Regions from separate parts of the Allobosea sp. P2_B12 genome, predicted to be linked through region 1. Evidence: predicted binding sites of a transcription regulator. Region 1 holds the regulator's gene; each other region holds the start of a gene.
The links. Region 1 encodes PhoB, which activates phosphate uptake and scavenging genes when phosphate is short. Its sites were predicted from a motif close to TGTCATNNANCTGTCAT; they were not measured.
Positions count from the first base shown of each region.

Region 1 (6,581 bases):
GCTATTCCGGCTGGGCCGGCGGCGTGGCGCTCGGCATCATCGCGATCCCGGTCATCGTGCGGACCACCGAGGACATGCTGCGGCTGGTTCCCGGACCGCTGCGCGAGGCCGGCTCGGCGCTCGGCGCGCCGCCTTCGGTGGTGATCACCTCGATCACTTGGCGGGCGGCGAAGTCCGGGATGGTCACCGGCATCCTGCTGGCGCTCGCCCGCATCGCCGGCGAAACCGCGCCGCTGATCTTCACCGCGCTGAACAACAATTTCTGGTTCTCGCCCACTCTCAAGGGCGGCGTCTCGAACCTGCCGGTGACGATTTACCAGTTCGCCTCGGCCCCTTACGAGAACTGGCAGCAGCTCGCCTGGGCTGGTTCGCTGATCATCACCATGTCGATCCTGGTGCTCTCGCTCATCGCCCGCCGCATCGTGCGCGGCTCCAAGTAATTTACGTCGCTTCCGACATTCGTCGCGTCCGATCCGAAGGAACCCTTCGATGCTTTCGACCCTGGAACTGAGCCCGCAATCGCTCGACGCCGATGCCCCCGTGCGGATCGCGGTGAAGAACCTCGATTTCTACTACGGCGAGCACAAGGCGCTGAAGAACATCAACCTCGACTTCCGCGACCGCCACGTCACGGCGCTGATCGGCCCCTCGGGCTGCGGCAAGTCGACGTTGCTGCGCATCTTCAACCGGATCTACTCGCTCTATCCCGAGCAGAAGGCGACCGGCGAGGTGCTGCTCGACGGGCGCAACGTCATCTCCAACGACATCGACGTGAACGAGCTGCGTTCGCGCATCGGCATGGTCTTCCAGAAGCCGACGCCCTTCCCGATGTCGATCTACGACAACGTCGCCTTCGGCATCCGCCTCTACGAGAAGCCGCCGAAATCCGAGCTCGACGACCGCATCGAGGGCGCGCTGCGCCGCGCCGCGCTGTGGGACGAGGTCAAGGACAAGCTCAAGGCCTCGGGCATGGGCCTGTCGGGCGGCCAGCAGCAGCGCCTCTGCATCGCGCGCACCATCGCGCAGAAGCCCGAGGTCATCCTGTTCGACGAGCCGACCTCGGCGCTCGACCCGATCTCGACCGGCAAGATCGAGGATCTGCTGGAGCAGCTCAAGACCGATTTCACCATCGTCATCGTGACGCACAACATGCAGCAGGCGGCGCGCATCTCGCAGTACACCGCCTTCATGTATCTCGGCGAGGTGATCGAGTTCGCCGCGACCAACAACATCTTCATGAACCCGAGCAAGAAGCAGACGCAGGACTACGTCACCGGCCGTTTCGGCTGACTCGCACGCGCTGCACAGGGACAAACGCCGATGACCGACCATATCGTCCGCTCCTACGACGCCGAACTCGAAGGCATACGCCGCAGCCTCGCCGAGATGGGCGGCATGTCCGAGCGCATGCTCGGCGATTCCACCGTGGCGCTGGTGCGCCGCGACACCACGCTCGCCCAGAAGGTGATCTCGGCCGACCAGCGCCTGGACAACCTGCAGCGCGATGTCGAGGAGCGCGCGGTGCTGACCATCGCGCGGCGCCAGCCGCTCGCCAACGATCTGCGCGAGCTGATCTCGGCGATCCGCATCGCCTCCGACATCGAGCGCGTCGGCGATCTCGCCAAGAACATCGCCAAGCGCGCGGTCGCGATCTCAGGCCAGTTCTCGCCGCCGCATCGCGCTGTCGTCGGGCTGGAGCATATGAGCCGCCTGGTCCAGGCTCAGCTCAAGGACGTGCTCGACGCCTATGCCTCGGCCAATGAGCAGAAGGCGCTGGAGGTCTGGCATCGCGACGGCGAGATCGACGCGCTCTACACCTCGCTGTTCCGCGAGCTCCTGACCTATATGATGGAAGATCCGCGCAACATCACCTTCTGCACGCATCTCCTGTTCTGCGCCAAGAACATCGAGCGCATCGGCGACCACACCACCAACATCGCCGAGACGATCCACTATCTCGTCACCGGCGAATCGCTCGACCTCAACCGTCCCAAGCTCGACACCACCGACATCAACGTCGAGGCGGTGACGGGGAGCTGATCGATGAGGGCGCCATCGCCTTTCCCGTCTTGGTCGGGCTTGTCCCGACCATCCACGCCTTCGCTCGCCGAGAGCGGTGTTCAAGACGTGGATGCTCGCCACAAGGGCGAGCATGACGGAATGTGTCGACTGGCTGCCAAGACGCCGACTGCCCAGAACGGAACCGCGCCATGCCCGCCCGCATCCTGATCGTCGAGGACGAGGAGCCGCTGACCCTGCTCCTGCGCTACAATCTCGAGGCCGAGGGCTTCGAGGTCGACTCGGTCGCGCGCGGCGACGATGCCGAGCTGCACCTGCGTGACAACACGCCCGATCTCGTGCTGCTCGACTGGATGCTGCCGGGGCTGTCGGGCATCGAGCTCTGCCGCCGCCTGCGGGCGCGCCGCGACACCGAGCGCGTGCCGATCATCATGCTGACCGCGCGCGGCGAGGAGACCGAGCGCGTGCGCGGCCTGGCCACCGGCGCCGACGACTATGTCGTCAAGCCGTTCTCGCTGCCCGAGCTGATCGCGCGCATTCAGGCGCTGCTGCGCCGGGCCAAGCCCGGCCACGTCGCGGGACTTTTGACGGCCGGCGATCTCGAACTGGACCGGACCACGCGGCGCGTGCGCCGCTCGGGCTTCGAACTGCATCTCGGCCCGACCGAGTTCCGCCTGCTCGAATTCCTGATGCAGGCGCCGGGCCGGGTCTATTCCCGCGCCCAGCTTCTCGACGCGGTCTGGGGTCGCGACGTCTATATCGACGAGCGCACCGTGGACGTCCATGTCGGGCGCCTGCGCAAGGCGATCACGCCGGGCGACGCCAAGGACCCCCTGCGCACCGTGCGCGGCGCCGGCTACGCCTTCGACGAGACCTTTGCGCGGGCGTGACTGGCTTTCGACCCGTCTCACATCCGCGCCGTCATCCCGGACAAGCGGCGAAGCCGCGCCGATCCGGGATCCATGCCGGAACGCCATTTCAGCAGGTCCAGGCATGGATCCCGGGTCTGCGCTTCGCTCCGCCCGGGATGACGGCGCGTTTGATTGATATCTGATCGCTTGACCGCCTCGGCCGACCTCGCTTGACCCGCAGCGTCCGACGGCGCAAGCCCGCCGCATGCAAACCAAAGACATCGCCATCATCGGAGCAGGCCCGGCCGGGTTGATCGCGGCGGAACGGCTGGCGGAGGCCGGCCACCGCGTCACCATCCATGAGCGGATGCCGACGCCGGCACGGAAATTCCTGCTGGCGGGGCGCGGGGGGTTGAACCTCACCCATTCCGAAGCGCTCGAGGGCTTCCTGCCGCGTTATGGCGCGGCGCGGGACTGGCTCGAACCGGCGATCCAGGCCTTTCCGCCTCAGATGCTGCGTGACTGGGCCGACGGGCTGGGCGCCGAGAGCTTCGTCGGCTCGAGCGGGCGCGTCTTTCCCAAGGCGATGAAGGCCTCGCCGCTTTTGCGCTCCTGGCTGCGATGGCTGGACGGTCTTGGGGTGAAGCTCGAATCCGGGCGCTTCTGGACGGGCTGGACGGCGGATGGGGCGCTGAGCTTCAGGACGGGCGATGGCGAGACTGTCGCGCTCACACCCGATGCGACGCTGCTGGCGCTGGGTGGCGCGAGTTGGCCAAGGCTGGGGTCCGATGGCGGCTGGGTTTCGCTGCTGGCGGCGAAGGGTGTCGTGATCACGCCGCTGCGCCCCGCCAATGGCGGCTTTGCCGTCGCCTGGTCGGCGACCTTGCGCGAGCGTTTCGCGGGCGCGCCGTTGAAGCGCATCATCATCCGATTCGGCGGCCAGGAGGTGGCGGGCGAGGCGATGATCGACGCTGATGGCATCGAGGGCGGCGCGATCTATGCGCTGTCGGGGCCGCTGCGCGAGGCGATCGCCCGCGAGGGCTTTGCCGAGATCGCGATCGATCTGCGGCCGGATCTCGACCTCGCGCGGCTGACCGAGAAGCTCGGCAAGCGCCGCAAGGGCGAGACGCTGAGCAACCATCTGCGCAAGGCGGGATTGTCTCCGGCAGCCGTCGCCGTGCTGCGCGATGGTGCCGGGGGGCGGCTCAATGAGGCGCCTGCCGCGCTGGCGGCGGCGATCAAATCCACGCCCCTGCGACTCACCGGCCTGATGCCGATCGACCGCGCGATCTCGACGGCCGGCGGCATCGCGGCCGCCGAGGTCGATGATGGGTTCATGCTGAAGCGCCTGCCCGGCGTCTTCGTCGCCGGCGAGATGCTGGACTGGGAGGCGCCGACCGGCGGCTATCTGCTGCAGGGCTGCTTTGCGACCGGCATCGCGGCGGCGGCCGGGATGGAGGCATGGTTGGCGTCCCGGTGACGACCCAGGGCGGTCCGAAGCGAAGCGCGGGGAACCCCTCTCCCGTAGGGAGAGGGGCAGGGGTGAGGGGTCGGCCCCTCGACACCGCAGCCGTGAGCTGACCGCGGCACTGTTCAACGCTGCTGGTCCAAGGGCCGACACCTCACCCTGCCCTCTCCTTACAGGAGAGGGTTCTTCGTTGAGGTTCCCGCGTCCCACTTCCGCCTTACCGCTGGCCTCATGCACCCCTCACATCACATCCGGCGAACCGGAGCCCGGTTTCGGCGTTGGTCCAGGAGAAACACGCACGGACCAGTGGCATGACGACAGCGTTACAAGAGGCTATCTCGTGACCCAGCCCCATGGCGGCTATGCGCTCAAATCCCATAGCGAAGTGGAGGTTCTGGCGAACGAGGCCTCGTCATGAGCCAGCATATCGATCTGACGCCGCCGCTGGCGGTCGCGGCCAATGCCGAGAAGGGCCTGCGCCTGCGCCAGGACTTCAGCCGCGGCGGCACCATGATCGGCGTTGCACGGGCTCGCGACCTGCGCGCCCGCAAGCCGTTGAGCGAGGACACGATCCTGCGCATGACCAGCTATTTCGCCCGCCACGCCGTCGACAGGCAGGCACAGGGCTTCGGCGACAAGGAGAACCCCTCGGCCGGCTACATCGCCTGGCTGCTCTGGGGCGGCGATGCCGGCCGCGACTGGGCCGACCGCAAGAAGGCCGAGATCGAAGCCTCGGGCGAGAAGAAGCGGGCGTGATCAATCGGCCCGCTTCAGCCCTCTCATCGCGTCCGTGATCGCCACTGTCTCGACCGAGACGCGCGCGACCCGCCCCAGCAAATCCACGACCTTCTCCTTGTAGTCGGCGAAGCGGTAGGTGTTGAACTTCTCGCGGATGGTCGGGTCCTTCGGCGTCTTTTCCTTGTGCTGGTCGAGCACCCAGTCGAGGCCGGAGCGGTTGCCGAGTTTGTAAGTCCAGGCTTCCGGCGGAACGCCGGACAACTGCGTTTCGCTGTCGAGGATGATGATGCCGTTGTCGCGGTCCGCCTTGAGCATCGGCTTGGGCGCCACGCCGGCCGCGCGGGCCTTTTCGTCGGCTACGTCGAGTCGATGCAGGGGCCAGGGCTCGACGCTCTCATAGCCGATGTGCAGGCCCATCAGCGTTTCGCCCCAACCGGCCCAGCGCCAGAAATCGGGATAGAACGGGATGCGCGGAAACTCGCGCTTGAGGTTCTGCGCATAGGTCTCGCGATAGATGGGGTCGTGCAGCACGCCATAGACGTAGTGGAAGATGTCATCCTTGGTCAGGGCGCGCTTGCTCTTGGCTTTGCCCGCGCCGATCTTTTCCGAGACGGCGGCGCCATCCTCCCCGTCATGCTCGGGCTTGTCCCGAGCACCCACGTCTCGAACACCGTCCTTGCCCACTGAAGACGTGGACGGTCGGGACAAGCCCGACCATGACGGATTTCCTCGCCCGTCCTTGCCATAGGCCTTGTGGAATTCCTTCAGCGCCCAGTCGGTGATGTTGTCGAGGCGCTCGCCGGACGGGGTGTAACGGTAGCGGGGAAACATTTGCGTTGCACGTGATGCATAGCCAGCATCAGGCAATCCGCTTAGCGCATGGGCCGTAAATGGAATTTGCGGGTGATTGCAAATCATCAACACGCCATTGCTTTGAGCAATAGCTCCGAAAGGTGATATTTCGTTTATTGATCCCGATTCATCAATGAACAAATCTGATCTATAAAATGATTTTTTCATAAACGGTCTGTATTGGGCCGTAACTATTCTTTTTGTGTCGAAATTCTCATTTCGTCCCAAATCGAAGCGTCTTTTGAGGTTCCTCGACGTTTTAATTATTTGATTTAATTCGCTATATATCGATGCGCTATATTTGTATTCCTTGACGAGGAATTTCATCTTATGATGCAGATTTTCATCTGAAAAATCGTAAATCCAGTCGTCTCTATTTGTTGAAGCCCCCAACGAGAACAACTTAAAAATGGCCTTTTCTTGAGACGTCTTCTTCGCGGTTTTTGTCTTTTTATCTCCAACTGACAGCAGGGTGTCCCAGTCATTTTCCAGAACGTTTAGCCATCTCTGGTTGGCGTCGGGCGTGATCCGCTCATAGGCAAGGGCTGACGCCCTACTGCTCCCCAGCCATGCCAGTTTATCTTCAGCCGTATCAAGCTCTGGTCGCCGGGCGTAATAAATTCGACAACCGCGCTGCTTACGGCGCTTCACGA
Region 1 covers NZ_JBFUDG010000009.1:165,250-171,830, forward strand. The annotation lists gene pstA (phosphate ABC transporter permease PstA) at 1-440, shown strand, start outside; gene pstB (phosphate ABC transporter ATP-binding protein PstB) at 490-1,290, shown strand; gene phoU (phosphate signaling complex protein PhoU) at 1,321-2,040, shown strand; gene phoB (phosphate regulon transcriptional regulator PhoB) at 2,211-2,909, shown strand; gene AC1DYU_RS20355 (TIGR03862 family flavoprotein) at 3,136-4,350, shown strand; gene AC1DYU_RS20360 (hypothetical protein) at 4,753-5,094, shown strand; gene AC1DYU_RS20365 (type ISP restriction/modification enzyme) at 5,095-6,581, opposite strand, start outside.

Region 2 (6,581 bases), on a different contig from region 1:
GGTCGTCAGCCTGATCGGCTTCTCCGCCATGGTCGGTGCGGTCGGCGGCGGTGGTCTGGGCGATCTCGGCATCCGCTACGGCTACCAGCGCTTCATGCCCGAGGTCATGGCCGCCGTCGTCGCGGTCCTGATCGTGCTGGTCCAGACCGTCCAGACAATCGGAGACCATCTCGCCCGCCGGCTCAACAAGCGCCTGCGCCACGCCTGAACCGGATCACGTTCACCCACACTCAGCCCTCATCCTGAGGAGCGCTCTGAAAGAGCGCGTCTCGAAGGATGCTCAGGAGGCTCCGGAAATGATCTGGAGCATCCTTCGAGACGCCGCGTACCGCGGCTCCTCAGGATGAGGGCTGGGAATTCTTCTCCAAGAAAAGGAATGCATCCCATGTCCATCATCACCCGCCGCGCCGCGCTTGTCGCCTCCGCCGCCCTGGCGCTGACCCTCTCCATCCCCGCGCTCGCCCAGGCCAACCAGGTCCTCCGCATCGGCGTCTCGCCCGGCCCTCATGCCGAAATCCTCGAGCAGGTGAAGCCGGTCCTGGCCAAGAAGGGCATCGATCTCAAGATCATCGAGTTCTCCGACTATTTCGTGCCCAACCAGGCGCTCGATGCCGGCGAGCTCGAAGCCAATTCCTTCCAGAACCAGCCCTATCTCGACAACCAGGTGAAGGACCGCGGCTTCAAGCTCGTCAACGTCGGGCTGACCGTGAACTTCCCGCTCGGCATCTACTCGTCGAAGTACAAGAGCTGGGCCGATGTGCCGGACGGATCGTCGATCGCGATCCAGAACGACCCGACCAATGGCGGGCGCGCGCTGCTGCTGCTGCAGGACAAGGGCGTGATCAAGCTGAAGGATGGCGTCGGCTTCAAGCCGAGCCCGGCCCACATCGTCGGCAATCCCAAGAAGCTCAAGGTGATCGAGGTCGAGGCGGCTCAGACCCCGCGCACGCTGGCCGATGTCGCCGCCGCCGCGATCAACACCAACTATGCCGTCGATGCCAAGATCGAGCCGACCTCGGCGATTCTGCGCGAGGACCCCAAGGGTCCCTATGTCAACCTGATCGCGGTGCGCGCCGCCGACAAGGACAAGCCCTGGGTCAAGACGCTCGTCGAGGCCTACCACACCCCCGAGGTCAAGGCGTTCATCGCCGAGCGCTTCAAAGGCAACGTGCTCGCCGGCTGGTAGTTCGGTCTCTCTTCCTCCCCACCTGGCCCTCGCGGTCAGGCGACTGCCCCGGATGCGAACAGCGTCCGGGGCTTTTTCTTGCCCTCTCAGAACCGCGCCGTCATTCCGGGCGCAGCGAAGCGGAGACCCGGAATCCATCCTAGAGCAGGACGGTGCCCTATGATGGATTCCGGGTCGGCGCCGCTGCGCGGCTTGTCCGGAATGACGGCGGAGATCGCCGATATCAGTTGGCGATCTTCCCCAGTGCGAAGAACTGCGTCTCGCCGGAGGAATCGTCGACGCCGTCATTGTCGGTAACGACGAAGAGGTTGCCGTCCCTGTCGACCGTCATGCCCTCGACCTTGTCGAGCCCGTAGCCGCCGAGCTTCATCAGGTCGGGCGTCAGGTCGCGCAGCGGTTTCTTCTCGACGGTCGGGATATTGGCGGAGCCGAGGGCGGCGGGCGTCAAACCCTTGATGGAGAAGGTCGCGAGCGTCTTCACCGCCTTGGCGCCGGAAAGGTTGTCGCGCTCGATCACGGCGAAGCTGTCGTTGCCGAGGAAGGTCAGCTCCGAGAGGCCCATCCAGGCGCCCGATGCGGCCGCCGTCAGCGGGTAATGCAATGCGCCCCATGTCTTCGACGCGGGCTTGTAGCTCAGGATCTTGGTCTTGCCCTTGGGATCGTCCTTCCACTCGCGCTGCACGGCGAGCCAGATTGTCTCGTCGGCGCCCGTGCCGGTCACCGCGACCCCCTCGAAGCCGAAGCGGCTGGCCTGCTTCGCCAGTTCCTCGGGCAGCAGGATTTCCTCTTCGACTTCGCCCTTGGCCGAGACGCGCAGCAGGATGTTCTGCGTCGACTTGTCCTTGGCCTCGGGATTGCCCTCCGACGCCAACCAGAAACCCCCGGCAGGGCGGGTGGCGATGCCTTCGACATCGTAAGAGACGGGCTTGCCGTCCTTGCTCAGCGTCGTCTCGCCGATGATCCGCGCCGGCTTCTGTGTCGCATCGATCTCAAGGATGCGCGACGGCGAATAGGCGTTGTCGGTGATGGCATGGAGCCGGCCCGCCACCGTTGTATGTGGCGCAAGGCCCGACAGCGCGCCCCAGCCGATCGGTGCGCCGTCGATTTCGGTCGAGACGATCGTCGGATAGGTGGCGGTAGCCTCGCTGCGCTCATAGATCGTCACGGCCGAACGCGGCCCGCCCTTCTCGCCGAGATCGGCTTCTGAGGCCGAGACGAAGAGATTGCGCTGCGGGATGGCGAGCAAACCTTCCGGCGCGATGCCGGACGGCAGGGCCTGGAGGTAACGCGGTGGTCGGCCCGGACCCTCGTCCTTGTAGACCAGCACGAGCGAAGCGCGCTCCAGCCCGACGAAGATCAGCTTGTCGCTGCCATAAGTGCCGACCTCGATGCCCTCCGGCTCGCTGCCCTTGGCGGCCGAACGGCGCTCGGGGTAGTGGCCGAGCTGCATGGCGATGCGATCGACGGTCGCGCCCGAATCGAACTCGACGGTGCCGTCCTTGCGGAAGATCGTGAAGCCGCGCGAGCCGCCCTTCCAATCGCCCTCATTGGCGGTCACGAAGCGGTCGTTGTCGAGCCAGCGCACAGAATCGGGCTCGCGTGCCACGCCCTTGAGCTCCTCGACCGGCTTGATCTGGCCGTCGCGTGTCTTGTCGATGCCCTTGAGATCGACCGTGCCTGCCGGAAAATGCGCAACCAGCTTGCCCGTCTTCGTATCGACGAGCGCGATGTGGTTGTTCTCCTGGAGGGTGATCACTGCAAGCCCGTCCTGGTTGACGTCGACGAATTCCGGCTCCGGATCGGTCGGCTCCACCGCGGCGATGCCGGTCATGTCGACGACCTGGCGCGAGGCGCAGTCGATGCCGCCGTCCTTGATGCCGATCAGCGTGACATTGCCGGCGGGCAACTGCGGCAGCGCGCCCTTGTTGAGCTTCTCGTCGCGCTCGTTCTCGATCGCGATGACGATCTTGCTCTTGTCCTTGGTCAGCGTCACCGAATCCGGCTGGCCGCCGAGATCGCAGGTCGCGACGACCTGCCTGGTCTTCAGGTCGACGGTCGCGAGGTGGCCGGTCGGCTCCTTGAAGTTGTCGCCGGAGGTGACGACGGCCACGAAGGCCTTGTCGCCGAGGATCGTGACAGAAGTGGACTCGCCGCCGAGTGGGACGAAGCCGGCGGGCTTGGGCGCGTTCGCGGTGGTGATGTCGATGATGCCGAGCGCTTTCTGCTCGGCATCGGTATAGGCCAGCAGCGTCCCGGCCTCGTTGGCGGCGATGATCTCGGCCACGGTCTTCTTCGAGGCGTCGCGGTCGGCCGGCAGGTTCTGCGGCACCGAGAAGGTCGCGATGCGGTTGAACATCGGCTCGGCGAGCGCTGTGCCACCAAGCAGCAGGGAGGCGAGGGCCGCGAGAACGAAGGGGTTGCGCATGGGGCGACCTGTCCGGCTGGAACGTGAAACTGGCAAGCTGATCGGCTAGTGAGCGACGACGACAGTCTCGTGACAGTTTGCCGGCTTTGGCCAAGTTGGGTTGAGCAACTTCGCCCAAGCCAAGAGCCGGCGGTCGCGAGCGCGACGGCCGGATCTCCGGCTCTGCAATCCGACGGCGATCAGAGGCTGGCGGTCACCGCGCCGCCGACACGAACCGAACGCTTCAGGCCGATCACCTCAAGCTCGGTGATCACCGCCACCGCGCCAGCCTGGGCCAGGACGAAGCCGATGCCAAGCCCCGTCGGCGAGAACCAGCCCGCGACCAGGATCGCGATGCTGTCGGCGACCCAGAGCAGGTTGATGCCGATCACGGCGAGGACGGTAAGCCTCGGCAGGGTCGCGCAACTGGAAAGCCAGGTGAGGATGGCGGCGCAGGGCAGGAGCACGACGCCAGCCCCGATCAGGAACGTAGCGGGAAGGCCCAGCGGGCCAGACAGTGGGCCTGCTGCGAAGGCCAGCAGCAGCCCGGTCGCGGCGCAGGCGGCGGCGTCGAGGGCGAGTGCATTGCGCAGGAGGCGGGAGGACTGGATCGTGGACATGGCTTGGTCTCCTCGGGTTCTGGCCCGCTTCGAGGGCCGTGGTCGATGGAGACCATGCTGACGGGATCGGGTCGGCCGGTCGATTAAGCGGGAGGTAATTGAAAACGGCCTCGCACGCCGACTAGGTTTACCCCATGAACCAGCATCACCAGCCCAGCGTCGGCCACCTCATCCGCGACTGGCGGCAATTGCGGCGGCTCAGCCAGCTCGACCTCGCGCTCGAAGCCGAGATCTCGCAGAAGCACCTCTCCTTTGTCGAGAGCGGGCGCTCGCAGCCAAGCCGCGACATGGTCCTGCTGCTGGCCGAGCATCTCGGCGTGCCGCTGCGCGAGCGCAACGCGCTCCTGCTCGCGGCCGGCTATGCGCCGGTCTATCTGGAGCGCGCGCTGGAGGACCCCGGCCTCCAGGCCGCGAAGTCGGCGATCGACCTCGTCCTGAAGGGCCACGAGCCCTATCCGGCGCTGGCCGTCGATCGGCACTGGACCCTGCTCGCGGCCAACGCAGCCGTCGCGCCGCTTTTGAGCCTCGTCGCCGATGCCGAGCTGCTGCGCCCGCCGGTGAACGTGCTGCGGCTGTCGCTGCATCCGGCCGGCCTCGCCCCGGTCATCGTCAATCTGGAGGAATGGGGTTCACATCTGATCGCGCGCCTGCGCCAGCAGATCAGGGCCACCGCCGATCCGGTGCTGGCGGAGCTTCTGGCCGAGCTTCTGTCCTATGGCACCCCGAGCCCGCCAGTGCGGAAAGGGCAGGCACATCAGGTCGATGTCGAGCCGGCCATTGTGGTGCCGCTGCGTCTGCGCGTCGGCGATATCACGCTGTCCTTCATCTCGACGACGACGGTGTTCGGCACGCCGGTCGATATCACCCTGTCGGAGCTGGCACTGGAGACGTTCTTCCCGGCCGATGCGGCCACCGCCCAGGCGCTGCATGCCATGGCGCCGGCCTCTTCAGAGATCTCAGGCCAGGTGAGGTAGGGGCCGAAATTTCTTTGGAACCTTCCGTCCAGCCGCTGGTTTTCTCGTCGCAAGCCGCAGGGGCGGCACAGAAATTCACGAGAAGGATCAAGATGATGGGTAGCACCATGGACAAGGTCAAGGGCATGGCCAACGAGGCCACCGGCAACGTCAAGCAGGCCGCCGGCAAGGCGATGAACAAGCCCGAGCTCGAGGCCGAGGGCTTCGCTCAGGAGCGCAAGGGCGAGGCCCAGCAGGCGCTCGGCAAGGGCAAGGAAGCCATCAAGAAAGTGGTCGACAAGGCCTGATCACGATCAGAGCCTGACCAAGAACGGGCCGCCGAGAGGCGGCCCGTTTTTTTGTGTGCGATCAAGCCGACTTTCAATCCGCGCGGTCGTCCCGGGCGCAGCGTAGCGGAGACCCGGGATGACGCTGAGGCTTTGCGGCCAGCGGCGGAGCCTCTCAGGCCGCGCCGCCGATGCCGCCGAGAAAATCCTTCACGCGTCCGAAAAAGCCGGCGGCCTCCGGGTGCGTCGCGCCCGAGCTTTCGCGCTCGAACTCCTGCAGCAGCTCGCGCTGGCGCGGCGTCAGCTTCTGCGGCGTCTCGATCACGACCTGGATGTAGAGGTCGCCGACCTCGCGCGAGCGCAGCACGCTCATGCCCTTGCCCTTGAGCCGGAACTGCTTGCCAGTCTGCGTGCCCTCGGGGACCTTCACCCGGGCCTGCTCGCCGGTCAGCGTCGGCACCTCGATCTCGCCGCCGAGCGCAGCCGATGTCAGGCCGAGCGGCACGCGGCAGAACAGATCGGCCCCGTCGCGCTGGAAGATCGCGTGCGGCTTGATCGAGAGGAAGATGTAGAGATCGCCGGCTGGCCCGCCGCGCAGGCCGGCCTCGCCCTCGCCGGCAAGCCTGATGCGGGTGCCGTCCTCGACGCCCGCCGGGATGTTGACTGAGAGCGTGCGCTCGCGGGTGACGCGGCCGGCGCCCTGGCAGTTCTTGCAGGGGTCGTCGATGATCTCGCCGCGGCCCGAGCAGGTCGGGCAGGTGCGCTCGACCGAGAAGAAGCCCTGATTGGCGCGGACCCGACCATGGCCGCCGCAGGTCGGGCATTGCCGCGACTTCGAGCCGGGCTTGGCGCCGCTGCCGGAGCAGACCTCGCAGGCGATCGAGGTCGGCACGCGGATCGAGGCGTTCTTGCCCGCGAAGGCGTCCTCCAACCCAATCTCAAGATTGTAGCGCAGATCGGCGCCGCGCTCGCGGCCGTTCGCTGCGCGTGGCCCGCCGCGTCCGCCGCGCTCGCCGAAGAAGGAATCGAAGATGTCCGACATGAAGTCGGAAAATTCCGGACCCTGCTGGCCGCCGCCCTGCTCGAAGGCCTGGTGGCCGTAGCGGTCATAGGCGCCGCGCTTCTGGCCGT
Region 2 covers NZ_JBFUDG010000008.1:128,666-135,246, forward strand. The annotation lists gene AC1DYU_RS19180 (methionine ABC transporter permease) at 1-208, shown strand, start outside; gene AC1DYU_RS19185 (MetQ/NlpA family ABC transporter substrate-binding protein) at 386-1,186, shown strand; gene AC1DYU_RS19190 (esterase-like activity of phytase family protein) at 1,410-3,611, opposite strand; gene AC1DYU_RS19195 (hypothetical protein) at 3,791-4,210, opposite strand; gene AC1DYU_RS19200 (helix-turn-helix domain-containing protein) at 4,345-5,184, shown strand; gene AC1DYU_RS19205 (CsbD family protein) at 5,280-5,471, shown strand; gene dnaJ (molecular chaperone DnaJ) at 5,626-6,581, opposite strand, start outside.
Region 2: AC1DYU_RS19190 (esterase-like activity of phytase family protein) is a predicted target of PhoB. The motif match lies at 3,670-3,686, and genes of this name have one in related genera.

Region 3 (6,581 bases), on a different contig from region 1:
CCGCCGGCCATTCGCCGAACAGGAACCAGCCGATGATGACCGCCCAGATCATCGTCGAATATTCGAACGGCGCGATGAGCGAGGCGTCGCCGAAGCGATAGGCCTGCACGAGCAGGATCTGGCCGAGGCCGCCCAGGATGCCGATCGCCACCATCAGGACGGCATCCGTGAGATCGGGCATGCGCCAGCCGAACGCCAGGGTCGTAAGGCCGAGCGCGCTGGTCAGCAGCATGAAGTAGAAGACGATCGCGCCGGTCTGCTCGGTCTTGGTCAGCAGGCGCACCTCGATCGAGGCGAAGGCCGAGCAGCAGGCGCCGGCCAGGCCAAGCGCAGCGCCCAGCGCCGGGCCGCCCTGCAGCCCCTGCGAGAGCGTGCCGCCGGTCAGATGCGGCGAGAGCATGATCAGGACGCCAACGAAGCCGATCGTCACGGCGCTCCAGCGATAGATCCGGACGCGTTCCTTGAGCACGACGGCGGCCAGCACCACCACCGCGAGGGGGGCGGCATAGCCGAGCGCCACCGCATCCGAGAGCGGCAGGAACTGGAGGGCGGCGAAGCCGCAGAACATGCCGGTCGAGCCGATGACGCCGCGCTTCATATGGCCGCGCAGATTGCTCGTCTTGAGCGCGGCCGGCAGTTCAGAGCGCCAGGCCAGCCAGACCAGCAGGGGAATCAGCGCGAAGAAGGAGCGGAAGAAGACGAGTTCGCCCGTCGGATAGCGCGCGGCGATCGACTTGATGCCGGCCGACATCAGCGTGAAGGCCAATGCCGAGATGAGCTTGAGGCTGATGCCGAGGAGAGGGGACAACGGACCGGCGCAGTGGGAGGGCAAGGCGGCGGCGAACGCCGCGAAGGTGCGCGCCGTTAGAACACGCGCAGCCGGGGCTTCAAAGCGTTAAGCCTGCAACCCCGATAGGCGGCGGGCGGGCAGCCTGCCGCCTATCGGTGCAAATTTCGACGTCGCCCGGACCAACCTCAGCCCTCATCCTGAGGAGCCATTCCGATCGGATTGGCGTCTCGAAGGATGCTCGCCGAGGCTCCGGAGATATCTGGATCATCCTTCGAGACGCCGCTTCGCGGCTCCTCAGGATGAGGGCTGAGGTGCCCATAAACTCTCAGAAGCTGCCCCTGAAGGCTCCGCCGTCGATCAGAAAGTTCTGGCCCGTGATGTAGCCGGCATGGGCGCTGGCGAGGAAAGCGCAGAGCTTGCCGAATTCGTCGGCCTCGCCGAAACGCCCGGCGGGCACGTCCTTCCGGCGCTGCTCGGCGAATTCGTCGACGCTCAGGCCCTTGATCGCGGCCATCTTCGTCAGCCCGCTTTTCAGCCGGTCGGTATCGAAGCTGCCCGGCAGGACGTTGTTGATCGTGACATTGGCATGGGCGACCTCGCGGGCGACGCCAGCGAGGAAGGCGGTGAGCCCGGCCCGTGCCGCCGAGGAGACGTCGAGCCCGGTCAGCGGGGTCAGCACGCTGGCCGAGGTGATGTTGACGATTCGCCCGAAGCGCCTGGCGATCATGCCGTCGACGACACGCTGCACCAGTTCGAGTGGCGTCGCCATGTTCTGGACGACGCCTTCCAGAAGCGCCTCGCGGGACACATCGCGAAACGGTTTCGGCGGGGGGCCGCCATTGTTGTTGATCAGGATGTCGGGATCGGGGGCCGCCGCGAGCAGGGCGTCCTGACCGGCACGGCTCGAAACGTCGGCGACGACGGCGATGACGGTCGCGCCGGTGCTGGCACGAATCTGGCTCGCGGTGGCTTCGAGCGTGGCCGCGTCGCGGCCATTGACGACGATGGTGCAGCCGGCTTCGGCCAGTGCCTGCGCGCAGGCGCGACCGAGACCTTTGCTGGAGGCGCAGACGATGGCCGTGCGGCCGGAAATTCCAAGATCCATCTCATTGCTCCGAAGGCTTCGTACCCTGAACCGCAGACAGACCACGGATCGCTGGTTCCGTCATCAAAGCGCAATGCAAATCAGACACATGCCGGACGCATCGCAACAAGATGGGCCGGGTGGCATGGGCGACGAGGACGACGCGAAGCAGGTTCGCAGCATCTTCATTTCGGATCTGCACCTCGGCACGCGCGGGGCGCAGGCCGATCTGGTCCTGGAATTCCTGCGTGCCTATGACGCGCCGCAGATCTATCTGGTCGGCGACATCATCGATGGCTGGCGGCTGAAGAGCGGCTGGTATTTTCCGCAGTCGCATAACGACGTGATCCAGAAGCTTTTGCGCAAGGTCCGCAAGGGCTCGAAGTTGATCTACGTCACCGGCAACCACGACGATTTCCTGCGGGATTTCACCGGCTTGCAGTTCGGTGGCATCACGCTCGTCGACGAGGTCATCCACGAGACCGCCGACGGCAAGCGCCTGCTGGTCATCCATGGTGACCTGTTCGACCTCGTGGTGCGCAATGCCAAATGGCTCGCCCTGCTGGGCGACTGGGCCTACACGATCGCGCTGGCGTCCAATACGGTGGTCAACAAGATCAGGCGCTGGTTTGCGCTGCCGCACTGGTCGCTCTCGGCCTGGGCCAAGAACAAGGTCAAGAACGCGGTCAATTATATCGGCGAGTTCGAGACCTGCCTGGCCGCCGAAGCGCGCCGGCATCATGCCGACGGCGTCGTCTGCGGCCATATCCACCACGCCGCCTACCGCGAGATCGACGGCCTGACCTACATCAACACCGGCGACTGGGTCGAAAGCTGCACCGCCTTCATCGAGCATCATGACGGGCGCTTCGAGATGATCCGCTGGCCGCAAGGCCGTCTCAGGGGTGAGGCGCCCGTGCCGGTCGTGGTGCCGGCGCGGCCGACACCGGTGCCGGCGCTGGTCGAGGCGGCCTGATGCGCGTCATGATCGCGACGGATGCCTGGCGTCCGCAGATCAATGGCGTCGTCCGCTCGCTGGAGCGGATGGCGGAGGCCGGACCCGATTTCGGGGTGACGCCGAAGATGCTGACGCCCGAGGGCTTCCGCCAGATCGGCTTGCCGAGCTATCCCGATATCCGCATCGCGCTGGCGACGCGGCGGGCGTTGGCGGAGCGGATCGAGGATTTCGCGCCCGATCATATCCACATTGCGACCGAGGGGCCGATCGGCTGGCTGACGCGGGCGGTCTGCATGGCGCAGAAGCGGCCGTTCACGACGAGCTACCACACCCGCTTTCCGCAATATGTCGCGGCGCGCTGGCCGATCCCCGAAAGCTGGAGCTACCGCTTCCTGCGCCGCTTTCATGGCCCGGCCGCGGCCGTCATGGTTTCGACCGCATCCGTGGAAACGGAACTGCGCCAGCACGGTTTCGAGAAGATCGTGCGCTGGGGGCGAGGTGTCGATCTGTCCCTGTTCCATCCGCGCCTGCAGAGCGTGCTCGACCTGCCGCGCCCGATCTTCCTCAGCGTCGGGCGCGTCGCGGTCGAGAAGAACCTGGACGCCTTCCTGTCGCTGCGGCTGCCCGGCAGCAAGGTCGTGGTCGGCGACGGGCCGGCCCGCGCCGACCTGCAGCGTGCCTATCCGGATGCGACCTTCCTGGGCACGCGCGAGGGCGAGGATCTGGCGGCGATCTACGCCTCCTGCGACGTCTTCGTCTTCCCGAGTCTGACCGACACCTTCGGCATCGTCCTGCTGGAGGCAGCGGCCAGCGGGCTGCCAGTCGCCGCCTTTCCGGTGCAGGGGCCGAGCGACGTCTTCGCCGGCAGCGGGGCCGCGGTTCTGAACGAGGATCTGCGCTCGGCGGCGTTGCAGGCGCTGCGCATCCCGACGGAGACCTGTCTCGAACTCGCCGCCAGCCATAGCTGGCAGCGCAGCGCGGCGCAGTTCTACGGCCATATCCGGCAGGTCGTCAGCGAGCATGCTGGCCGGATTCCGCGCAATGGCGCGGCTGTCGCCCCGGCCCCGGGCGTTACAGCCTTCGCGAGCGCGCGTCTCGCGGAAGAGCTGGGGCCGACGCATCTGACGGCTTGAGCTGGGCGCGGAAGTCGTCGCGCCGTTCATGCACGGATGCGATGACAAGGCCCATCGGCACGCCCAGCCCGACAAGCGCGGCCTCCGACAATTGCAGGCTGGCCTCGATCGTCTCCGGCACGGCGTCGTTGACGCCGATTTCGTAGAGATGGCGGGCATGGGCCGCGTCGCGGGCGCGGGCGACGATGACGAGTTCGGGCCGCAATGCGCGCGCCGCCAGCACGGTGGCATCGACGGCGCGCGGCGAGTCGATCGTCACGATCAGCGCGGTGGCTTCGTCGAGCCCGCAGAGCCGCAGGAAGTCCGGCTTGGTGGCGTCACCGTAGAAGGCCGGCCGCCCTGCACGACGCTGGGCCGCGATCAGCGAGGCGTCCGAATCGATCACGATATAGGGCTTGCGGTGCTCCTCGAGCATGCTGCCGACGAGCTGGCCGACGCGGCCGCCACCGACGACGATCGCGCGGGCGGAATGGTCGTCGGGCGGCAGCACCTTGGCCTCGTCGGGCAGCATGACCGGCGCGGCGAGCTTCAGCGACAGCGCGCGGGCGAGGCGTGCCAGCAGCGGCAGCGCGATCATGGTCAGGGAGACGCCGGCCAGCACCAGGCTCGCCGGCTCCTGTCCGAGAAGCTTGGCGGCAACCGCGCCGTTGAGCAGGACGAAGGCGAATTCGCCACCGGGGCCGATCATGATCGCGGCTTCGAGCGCGGTCGCCTTCGACAGCTTGAAGACACGGGCGAGCCCGAAGACCAGCAGCGATTTCGTGGCGAAGAGGCCGACCGCGATTCCCAGGATGGCGAGGGGATGGGCGGCGAGTTCGGCCGGATTCACGCCCATGCCGACGGTGAGGAAGAAGACGCCGATCAGCAGCGACTTGAACGGCTCGATGGTGACCTCGATGGCGCGGCGATACTCCGTCTCCGCCAGCAAGAGCCCGGCGATGAAGGCGCCAAGCCCCATCGACAGCCCGGCGGCGGCGGCGATCATTCCGGTGCCGAGCGCGACCAGCAGCGTGGCTGCCATGAAGCTCTCGGAGGAATCGGTCGAGGCGACGAGGCGGAAGAGCGGGCGCAGGCCCCGCCGCCCGACGAGCACGATCGTCGCGATGGCGGCAAAGGCCTGGAGCAGCGCCTGGGCAAGGCCCGCCAGCAGCGAGCCGCCGCCGTTCTGCGCGCCGAGCACGCTGACGAGGAAGAGCAGCGGGATGACGGCGATGTCCTGGCAGAGCAGCACGGCAAAGCTCGCGCGGCCGGCCGATGAGGTCATGCGCTTCCTGGCCGAGAGCAGTTCGACCACCATCGCGGTCGAGGACAGCGCGAGGCCGAATCCGATGATGAGCGAGGCCGCCGCCGGCTGGCCCAGGGCATAGGCGACCGCGCCGATGGCGCCGGCCGATAGCGCGACCTGTCCGAGCCCCAGCCCGAAGACCAGCCGCCGCATCGTCACCAGGCGCTCGAAGGAGAGCTCCAGCCCGATCACGAAGAGCAGGAAGGCGACGCCCAGTTCGGCGGGACCTGCCAGCGCCTCAGGGCTGGAGACGGTGATCGCGTCGAGGAAGGGGACCGTTGCGGAAAAGCCGCCGAGCCCGAAAGGGCCGAGCAGGGCGCCGCAGGCCATGAAGGCGACGATCGAATTGATCTTCAGGCTCTTGGCGAAAGGCACGATCACGCCGGCCGTCGCGAGCACGACGATGGCGTCCTTGTAGACGGAAGGATCGACGGTTCCGGCCACGGCGGCGCCTTGCGATTCGAGCGATGAGGAAGCCCGCGAACTGTGCGGTCTGGGGCGTGGCAACACAACCGCCGCGACATCATCGTCACTTGGCTGCCGCCGAAATTCGCCTTTCCGCCTTTGGCCTTAGCGCAGGCAGCTTGCGCGGAGCGTGATCGATCGGAGGTTTCCTGTCGCGTGCATCCTGGGCTAGCCTTGTCTGACATCGCTCAGAAGGCTTCCTGCATGCGTTTTTCCGGCACCGAGAACTACGTCGCCACCGAGGATCTGACGGTTGCGGTGAATGCCGCGATCCGGCTGGAGCGGCCGCTGCTGGTCAAGGGCGAACCCGGCACCGGCAAGACCGTGCTGGCCGAGGAAATCGCGGCGGCCCTGGGCGCGCCGCTGATCACCTGGCACATCAAATCGACCACCAAGGCGCAGCAGGGGCTCTACGAATACGACGCGGTCAGCCGCCTGCGTGACAGCCAGCTCGGCGACCCGCGCGTCTCCGAGATCGGCAACTACATCAAGCGCGGCAAGCTCTGGGACGCCTTTGTCTCGGCCGAGCGCCCGGTGCTGCTGATCGACGAGATCGACAAGGCCGATATCGAGTTCCCCAACGACCTGCTGCTCGAACTCGACCGCATGGAGTTCCATGTCTACGAGACCGGCGAGACGATCAGGGCCGCGCGCCGGCCGGTGATGATCATCACCTCCAACAACGAGAAGGAGCTGCCCGACGCCTTCCTGCGGCGCTGCTTCTTCCACTACATCCGCTTTCCCGACACGGAGACGATGCAGCGAATCGTCGAGGTCCATTTCCCGGGCATCAAGAAGCGGCTGATGGAGGAGGCGCTGAAGCTGTTCTTCGAGGTGCGCGAGGTGCCGGGCATCAAGAAGAAGCC
Region 3 covers NZ_JBFUDG010000001.1:202,645-209,225, forward strand. The annotation lists gene AC1DYU_RS01005 (DMT family transporter) at 1-808, opposite strand, end outside; gene AC1DYU_RS01010 (SDR family oxidoreductase) at 1,116-1,895, opposite strand; gene AC1DYU_RS01015 (UDP-2,3-diacylglucosamine diphosphatase) at 2,020-2,850, shown strand; gene AC1DYU_RS01020 (glycosyltransferase family 4 protein) at 2,850-3,965, shown strand; gene AC1DYU_RS01025 (cation:proton antiporter domain-containing protein) at 3,904-5,694, opposite strand; gene AC1DYU_RS01030 (AAA family ATPase) at 5,920-6,581, shown strand, end outside.
Region 3: AC1DYU_RS01015 (UDP-2,3-diacylglucosamine diphosphatase) is a predicted target of PhoB. The motif match lies at 1,954-1,970, and genes of this name have one in related genera.